2 regions of the Cellulomonas sp. EB106-03-03-XG116 genome follow, and region 2 is predicted to be linked to the other one. Evidence: predicted binding sites of a transcription regulator. Region 2 holds the regulator's gene; the other holds the start of a gene.

Region 1 (4,404 bases), on a different contig from region 2:
GTCTGGTGCTCGACCGGCGCCCCGAGCTGGTCGGTCGCGTGCTGTGGGTGGACAGCGGCCCGGCGGCGCCCGGGACCGCGTTCCTGCCGGACGCGCCGTCCGACCTGGTCGAGCTGCCGCTCCCCGACCTGGAGGTGCTCGCCCAGCAGGCCAGCCTCGACGGCCTGGACGCCGACGACCTGGCCCGGTTCACCGAGCGGGCCGTCCCGGAGCCCGGCCCTGTCCTGACGCAACCGGTGGTGCTCTCGCGTCGTGAACGCCACGCCGTGCCCACCCTGCTGGTGTGCTGCTCCATGCCCAGCGCGCAGGTCCTGGAGCTGGCCCGCGACGGACACCCGATGTTCGCCGAGGTGGCGGCGCTGGAGCACCTCGACGTCGTCGACCTGCCCACCGGCCACTGGCCGATGTGGAGCGAGCCGGACCGGCTCGCGGAGATCATCGCCGCCGCGTCCACGCCGACCGCCGCCTGAGCCGCGTCGCCGGTCCGTCGCGACCCGCCGCACCTCGGGGGGTCTCGGTCGTGCCATGAGCGCTCTGGTCGCCCGCGGACGGCAGGATGGCGGCGTGACCGACGCCGCCTCGCCCGCCGACCCGTTCGCCGCCGACCCGTACGTGCTCGTGCCCGCCGCCCCGCCGCTCGACGAGTACCTGCGGCTGCGCCGGGAGTCGGGGCTCACGCCGAAGAATGCCGAGCAGGGCGCCGGGGCGCTCGCGGGCAGCTGGTCGTGGTGCCACGTGCGGACCGCCGAGGGGCAGGTCGTCGCGATGGGGCGGGTCGTCGGCGACGGCGGGTGGTACTTCCTGGTCGCGGACATGGCGACCGACCCCCGGCACCAGCGGCGCGGGCTCGGGCGCAGGGTGCTGACGCGGCTGCTGGACGACGTGCGGGCGCGGGCGCCGCGGGGTGCGTACGTCACGCTGGTCGCCGACCCGCCGGGGCGCGCGCTGTACGAGTCGCTCGGGTTCCGGGACGTGGCGCCCGGGGCGACGGGGATGGTGCTGGAGCTGGGGGCGAGCGCGGGCTGAGGGCCGGCGCGGCCCGCTCAGCGTCGGGGGCGGGGCGCAGGTCGCGGCGGGGGAGCCAGTCGGGCCGGTTCCGGTCGTCGAGTCCCCACAGGGCGTGCGGGGTCTCGCCACGGCGGCGGTGCCCGCGGTCGTGGACCCCCATCCCGGCGAGCTCGAGCGCCAGGCCGGCGAGGGCCAGCAGCAGCAACCAGCCGTTCCCGTCGAACGGCCCGCCCTCGGCCACGGCGCTCCAGGTCCACAGCACGACCCCGGTCAGCGCGGCGGCCGCGCCGGCGACGATCATCGTCGCCGAGAGCGGCGTCCGGAACGGTGAGCTCACGCGCCCTCGGTAGCAGCGGCGCGCCGGGGCCGCCACCGCTCGGGGCGGCGGTCCCGGCGGGCCCGGGCCCTGTCAGCGCTGGTAGGTCGGGGCGATCAGGGCGCGGCCGATCGTGTGGAACAGCGCCGTGAACGCCACGGCCGTCGGCGTCGCGTCCGGGGTCACGTCGAGGTGGTCGACGTCGAGCGCGTGCACCGCGAACACGTACCGGTGCGGCCGGTCCCCGGGCGGCGGCGCGGCGCCGGTGTAGCCGGTGGAGCCGCCGTCGTTGCGGACCTGGAACGCGCCCTCGGGCAGCAGGTCGGCCGCCGCGGAGCCGGCGCCGCGGGGGAGCGACGTGGTGCTCACCGGGACGTCCACCACCGTCCAGTGCCAGAAGCCGGCCGGGGTCGGCGCGTCCGGGTCGAAGCAGCTCACGACGAACGAGCGGGTGCCCTCGGGGAAGCCCGACCACTCGAGCGCAGGGGACAGGTCCTCGCCGTCGGCCGCGAAGGTGGCGGGCAGCGGCTCGCCGTGCGCGACGTCGGCGCTCGCGAGGTCGAAGTCCGGGACGGACGGCAGCAGGGCGTACGGCTCGGGGGCGACGGGACGGGTCAGCGAGACGGCCATGGTCCTCCTCCTGGTGGGCGCGCCGGGGCGCCCGGACGGGTGTGCCTGTCCCGTCATCATGCCCCCGCCCGGGGACGTCCGCAGGGGGTCCCGGCGCGTCGCCCGAGGCGCGCCGGGCGGTGGTCCCCAGGGCGGGTGACGCCGGATTGACGCGTGCCGGAGTGTCAGCGTCTACTGGCACAATCGAACACGTGTTCGAACGAGTGCCCGGCGGTCGGCCGGCAGGTGGCGGGGAGGTGCGGCGGTGAACCAGGAGGAGCGGATCGCCCGGGCTCGCGCCGCCCTGGTCAGCGCCGAGCTGCGCACCGGCGCCCGCAGCCTCGCGCCGCGGGGGACGGGCGCTGCCTCGGCGAGCGAGGGCGGCGCGGGGAGCAGTGTCGCACCCCGGACCGACGTGCGCGGCGACGTGCGCGGGCCTCGGTCGGACGTGGCGCGGGCGGACGGCACCCGTCCCGGCACCCGCGCCGTCGACGCCCCCGTGCGGGGCGCCACGGCGCTCGCGGTGCTGCCGGTCGAGGACCCCGCCCCGGTGCCCGCGCCCGCGGGTCCGGTCGCCGTCCCGGACCTGCCGGACCGGCAGCCGGCGTCCCGGTCGACCGCCGCGCGCGGCCCGGTGCTGCTCACCGACCGGCCGCCGCTCGCGGTGCCGCCCGCGCTCGCCCCGCTGCTGCCCGACGGCCTGCGCCGCGGGAGCACGACGGCGGTGCTCGGCTCCACCTCGCTGGTGCTCGCGATGGTCGCCGCCGCCTGCACCGCCCGGGAGGCGTGGGCGGCCGTGGTGGGGCAGCCGAGCCTCGGCCTGCTCGCCGCCGCCCAGACCGGGGTGGCGCTGGAGCGGCTCGCCGTCGTCCCGCAGCCCGGCGTGGACGCGCCGACCGTGGTCGCGGCCCTGCTCGACGGCATCGACGTCGTGGTCGTCGGCCCCGGCACGCACCTGGCCGACGCCGACCGCCGCCGGCTGATGGCGCGCGCCCGGGACCGCGGGTCCGTGCTGCTCGCCACCGCGCCCTGGCCGGGGGCGGGCACCGTGCTGACCGTCGAGGGCGGCCGGTGGACCGGGGTCGGCGAGGGCGACGGCCGACTCCGCGCGCACGAGGTGCAGATCACCCGCACCGGCCGCGGCAGCGCGGGGCGGGCCCAGGACCTGCGCGTGGTGCTGCCGCTCGAGGTGGGCACCGACCCGTACGGCCTCCCCGCCGACCGCCGCGCCGCGCCGCCCGCGCAGCCGGTCGCGCCGCAGCCGGTCGCGGACGACGGCGCGCTGCTCGCGCCCGACCTGAGGCTCGTCGGATGAGCACCCGCACCACCGTCGTCTGGGTGCCGGACTGGCCGGTCGTCGCCGCCGTGCGCGCCGCCGAGGTCCCGCCGCACCTGCCCGCCGCCGTCCAGCACGGCGCGCGGCTCACCGCCGTGTCGGCGATCGCCCGCGCCCAGGGGGTGCGCCGCGGCATGCGCCGTCGGCAGGCCCAGGGCGTCTGCCCCGAGGTCGTGCTGCTGCCCGCCGACGACGACCGGGACGCCCGGCTGTTCGAGCCGGTGGCGGTCGCGACCGAGGCCGTCGTCGCCGGGATCGAGGTCGCCCGGCCCGGCCTGCTCCTGCTGCCCGCGGGCGGCGCGGCCCGGTTCCACGGCACCGAGGAGACGCTCGCCGAGCGCCTGGTGTCCGTGGTGGCCGAGCGGACCGGGCACGAGTGCCAGGTCGGCACCGCCGACGGCCTGCTCGCCGCGATCCTGGCCGCCCGCACCGACGCCGTCGTGCCGCCCGGCGCCTCGCGGGAGTTCCTGGCACCGCGCCCCGTCGACGACCTCGCGCCCGCCGCGGTGACCGACGACGCCGGGCACGCGGTCGTCGAGCTCGTCGACCTGCTGCGCCGGCTCGGGCTCCGCCGCCTCGGCGACCTGGCCGCCCTCGACGGCGGCGACGTGCACGCGCGGTTCGGGACCTGGGGGACCTGGGCGTGGACCCTGGTGCGCGGCGAGGACCTGCGCCCGCCCGCCCGGCGCCGGCCGGAGACCGACCTGGAGGTGGGCACCGAGCTGGACCCGCCGGCGCACCGCGTCGACGTCGCGACGTTCGCGGGTCGCCGGCTCGCGGAGGAGCTGCACACCCTGCTCACCGAGCACTCCGTGACCTGCGCGCGGCTGCGGATCACGGCCCGCACCGACGAGGGCACCGAGCTCACCCGCGCCTGGCGGACCGACATGGGCGGCCTCGGCGGCCTGTCGGCCGCACGGATCACCGACCGCATCCGCTGGCAGCTCGAGGGCTGGCTGACCGCCGCGGCCGCCGAGCACGGCGCCGGCGCCCGGCCGGACGGGGGCGAGCCCGACGAGCACGCCGAGCCGATCGGCCTGGTCGCGCTCGGCATCACCGCCGAGGAGGTCGCGCCCGCCGGCGCCGAGCAGGGACGGCTGTGGGGCGGCGCGTCCGGCGGCGACCTGCGCGCGCA
Region 2 (4,404 bases):
GCCTCCACGAGCGTGACGCCCACGCCGGGGTGGGCGGCGCGCAGCGCGGCGAGGGCGGCGGGCAGCAGGGTGGCCGCCGCGGACGGGAAGGCCGCCACGCGCACCCGGCCCGCGCGCAGGCTGGCCACGGCGGCGACCTCCTCCAGCGTCGCGTCCAGCGCCGACTGCACCGCCGAGGCGTTCCGGGCGAGCACGCGGCCCGCGTCCGTGAGCCGCACGCCGCGCCCGGCGCGGACCACGACCGGCGTGCCGACGAGCCGCTCGACGGCGCGCAGCTGCTGGCTCGCCGCCGGCTGCGTCAGCCCGAGCTCGCGCGCGGCGGCGGTGACGCTGCCGGTGTCCCGGACGGCACGCACGAGGCGCAGGGCGGCGGCGTCGAGGCTGCGGGCGACCATGGACCCACCATAAGGCGGATGCATGGGTCGGTGCGGAATCGGTGCTTGTCTGCATGGGTACGCGCCGACGAGGCTGAGGGCATGCGTTCCCTCGCCGACCTGCGCTCCGACTTCGACCCCGCGCCGGGGCACCTCGACGCCGCCACCGCGGGCGTCGCGCCGCGGCGCACCGCCCGGGCGCTGCACGAGGACGTGGACCGCTGGTCGTCCGGCGGCCTCGACGTGGCGCGGTACGAGCGCGCGGTCGGGACCGCCCGGGAGCGGTTCGCCGCCCTGGTCGGCGTGCCGGCCGACCGGGTCGCGATCGGGTCCCAGGTCTCGGCGATGGCGGCGGTGGCCGCGGCGTCGCTCCCGGACGGCGCGCGCGTGGTGTGCGTGGCGGGCGACTTCAGCTCGGTGGTGTTCCCCTTCCTCGCGCAGGACCGGCTGCGGGTCGAGCACGTGCCGGCGGAGCGGCTGGCCGAGGCCGTCGTGCCGGGCGTCGACCTGGTCGCCTACTCGCTGGTGCAGTCGGCGACGGGCGCGGTGCTCGACGACGAGGCGGTGCTCGCGGCCGCCCGGGCGGCGGGCACCCGGACGCTGTGCGACCTCACCCAGGCCGCCGGGTGGCTCCGCGTCGACGCGTCCCGGTACGACGTCAGCGTGACCGCGGCGTACAAGTGGCTGTGCGCGCCGCGCGGGACCGGCTTCCTCACCGTCCGGGCCGGGGCGCAGGACGCGCTGCGCCCCGTGCACGCGGGCTGGTACGCGGGCGAGGACCCCTGGGCGTCCTGCTACGGGCCCGAGATGCGGCTGGCGGGGGACGCGCGGCGGTTCGACGTGTCGCCGGCCTGGCAGGCGTGGCTCGGCGCGGCCGAGTCGCTGGACGCGTTCGCCGGCGTGGACCCCGACGCCGTCCAGGCGCACGCGATCGGGCTCGCCGACGACTTCCGCGCGGGCCTCGGGCTCGGGTCCGGCGGCAGCGCGATCGTGACGCTGCCGGACCCCGACGGGCGACGGCGCGGCGCCCTGCTGGCCGCGGGCTGCCGGGTCGCCGGCCGCGCGGGACGGGTCCGGCTGGCGTTCCACGTCTGGAACGACGCGGCGGACGTGCGGCGCGCGCTCGCCGCCCTGCGCGGGGAGGTCTGACCCGGGCCCGGGAGGGGGCGGTGCCCCGCCGGGTCAGAGGCTGCGGAGCACCGAGACGACGCGCCCGAGCACCTGCGCGTGGTCGCCGTCGATCGGGGAGTACGCCGGGTTCTGCGGCAGCAGCCACACGTGGCCGTCCGCGCGCTTGAGCGTCTTGACCGTCGCCTCGCCGTCGAGCATGGCGGCCACGATCTCCCCGTTCTCGGCGACGGGCTGCCGGCGGACCACGACCCAGTCGCCGTCGCAGATCGCGGCGTCGATCATCGAGTCGCCGACGACCTTGAGCAGGAACAGCTCGCCGGCGCCCACGAGCTGGCGGGGGAGCGGGAACACGTCCTCGACGAGCTGCTCCGCGAGGATCGGTCCGCCGGCGGCGATCCGGCCGACCACCGGCACGTACGCGGCCTCGGGCGCACCGTCGCGGGCCGCGGAGTCGGCGTCCCCGATGCCGGTGACGCCCGCGAGCCCGGGGAGCGGGGCCACGCCGCGCGAGTCGTCTGGCTGGACGACCTCGATCGCGCGCGGCCGGTTCGGGTCGCGGCGGAGGTAGCCCTTGCGCTCGAGGGCCGTGAGCTGGTGCTTGACGCTGGACGGGCTGGTGAGGCCGACGGCGTCGCCGATCTCCCGCATGCTCGGCGGGTAGCCGCGCGACTCCACCGACGCGCGCACGGTCTCGAGGACCAGCCGCTGCCGCGGCGTGAGCCCGTCGCCGTCCCCGAGCTCGGCCACGGCCGCCTCGCCGAGGCCCGCCGCGGTGCCCGTCCCGTCGCTCGCCATGTCCCCGCTCCCGTCCCGTCCGCCCTGGTCAGGCCGCCCGCAGGTGGGTCCGGGGCGGTCCGTCGGGCGGGCGTGTCAGTGCCTCGTGGTGCGCTGTACCCGACGTCACCGAGCGTAGGGGGACGGACGGGCGGGATCAAACACCTGTTCGATCGTGTCTCGACATCGTCGGTGGGGTGTGGTTCCATCGTACAAGCGTTCGAACGAACAGGTGTTCGACTCGGGTCGCCCGGCGGCCCAGGAGGGAAGTGGTGGGGATGAGCGCGATCGCAGCACACCCGGGGATCGCCCGTCCGGCGCGCCGGCAGGCTCCCGCCCGGCGCAACGGGGATGCGCGCCGGCCGGTCGCCGCAGGCGGCGAGGGCCGTCTCCACCTGACGCGGCGCGGTCGTGTCGTCGTCGCCCTCCTGGGCCTGGCGGTCGTCCTCGGCGGCCTGGTCGGCGGGCGCGCCGTGGCCGAGTCGCCGGAGCGCGCCACCGAGGTCACGACGCACGCGGTGCAGTCGGGAGAGACGCTGTGGGCGATCGCCGCCAGCGTCGCCGGCCCGGGCGAGGACGTGCGCGACGTCGTGCTCGGCCTGCAGGAGCTGAACGGCCTCGCGGACGCCTCGCTCCAGGCCGGCCAGGTCCTGCTGCTCCCCGCCGGCTCCTGACGGCGGGTCGGTCGCCGCGACCCGTGCGAGCGGGCCTGGATCGTCGATTCGAGCCGCTCCGAAGCCGCTGGTCAGTCGCCGTGCAGGTCTCGAACGGATTACGGCACTCGGTGCTTGCGTAATTGGCAGGCGCGCCTCTACTGTGGTGCCACCTCGAACGGCTGGCTGGGGGGCTCGCCGCGAGGGACGCGTCGTCGTCACGGCCCTCGGGTCGGACGCAGAGGCGTGCAGCAACCGTCCGGACGAGGCGAGTCGTCCGGACGAGACGGGACGGGGGCGTCCCCACGAGGGTGGCCGCAGCAGCGGCCACCCTCGTCGTCTGCCCGGGCACCGCTTCCCCCGCTCGTGACCAGCGGGTTCACCCCTGCGCGGATCCGCCTTGCACCGCCCGCTCCCGGAGCCCTACCGTGTCCCGGTCGTCCGGGCGGGCGCGCATCGTCGCGGTCCCGCCCCGGCGCGTGCACCACATCCCGGAGGAGGCGTCCATGCACTGCCCGTTCTGCCGTCACGCCGACTCCCGCGTCGTGGACTCCCGCACGTCCGACGACGGCCTGTCGATCCGCCGCCGGCGCCAGTGCCCGCAGTGCAACCGCCGGTTCACCACGATCGAGACCGCGAGCCTGTCGGTCGTGAAGCGGTCGGGCGCCACCGAGCCGTTCAGCCGGGAGAAGATCGTCAACGGCGTCCGGAAGGCCTGCCAGGGCCGACCGGTCAGCGACGACGACCTCGCGGTGCTCGCGCAGCGCGTGGAGGAGAACCTGCGCGCGAGCGGCAGCGCCGAGCTCGACGCGTACGAGATCGGCCTCGCGATCCTCGGCCCGCTGCGCGACCTGGACGAGGTGGCCTACCTGCGGTTCGCCAGCGTCTACCAGGCGTTCAACAGCCTCGAGGACTTCGAGGCGGCGATCACCGTGCTGCGTGCGGAGAACGAGGCCGCCGACGCCGCCCGCGTCGCGTCGCCGGATGCGCCCGCCGAGGACGCGCCGACCGCCTGACGCGTCGCCGGGAGGCCCCGCGCGGGTCGCCGACCCGCGACGCACCCGGCACGCAGCCGGCCTGCACCCGTCCCGGACCCGCCCGCGCGGGTCCCGGAGCGGCGTCTCCGGCCCCGCGGGCGCCCCGCGCGTACTACCGTCGGATCCGTGATCCCTGCTGACCTCGCGCTCCTGCACGCCCCCGGAACCCCCGCGGTCGCCCCCGACGGCTCGTTCGCCGTCGTCGCCCGCACCGCCCCGGACCTCGAGTCCGACGAGTACACCGGCCAGCTCTGGCGGGTGGCGACCGACGGCGCCACGCCGCCGCAGCGCCTGACCCGCGGCCACCGCGACACCGACCCGCAGGTCTCGCCGGACGGCCGCTGGGTCGCGTTCCTGCGCGCCGAGCCGAAGGGGCGTCCGCAGCTGTTCCTGGTCGAGGCCGCGGGCGGCGAGCCGGTCCGGCTGACCGACGCG

The links. Region 2 encodes LexA, which represses DNA repair genes until DNA is damaged. Its sites were predicted from a motif close to TCGAACANNTGTTCGA; they were not measured.
Region 1: the regulator LexA is predicted to act here: its motif matches at 2,138-2,153, upstream of imuA' (DnaE2-dependent mutagenesis accessory factor ImuA').

Annotation. Positions count from the first base shown of each region.
Region 1 is NZ_JBYTEP010000023.1:20,149-24,552, reverse strand. It holds gene AC3WUG_RS10485 (alpha/beta fold hydrolase) at 1-470, shown strand, start outside; gene AC3WUG_RS10480 (GNAT family N-acetyltransferase) at 565-1,026, shown strand; gene AC3WUG_RS10475 (YbhB/YbcL family Raf kinase inhibitor-like protein) at 1,418-1,954, opposite strand; gene imuA' (DnaE2-dependent mutagenesis accessory factor ImuA') at 2,199-3,248, shown strand; gene AC3WUG_RS10465 (DNA polymerase Y family protein) at 3,245-4,404, shown strand, end outside.
Region 2 is NZ_JBYTEP010000042.1:524-4,927, forward strand. It holds partial or broken gene AC3WUG_RS14575 (LysR family transcriptional regulator) at 1-395, opposite strand, end outside; gene AC3WUG_RS14580 (aminotransferase class V-fold PLP-dependent enzyme) at 477-1,523, shown strand; gene lexA (transcriptional repressor LexA) at 1,557-2,300, opposite strand; gene AC3WUG_RS14590 (LysM peptidoglycan-binding domain-containing protein) at 2,558-2,953, shown strand; gene nrdR (transcriptional regulator NrdR) at 3,439-3,948, shown strand; gene AC3WUG_RS14600 (S9 family peptidase) at 4,096-4,404, shown strand, end outside.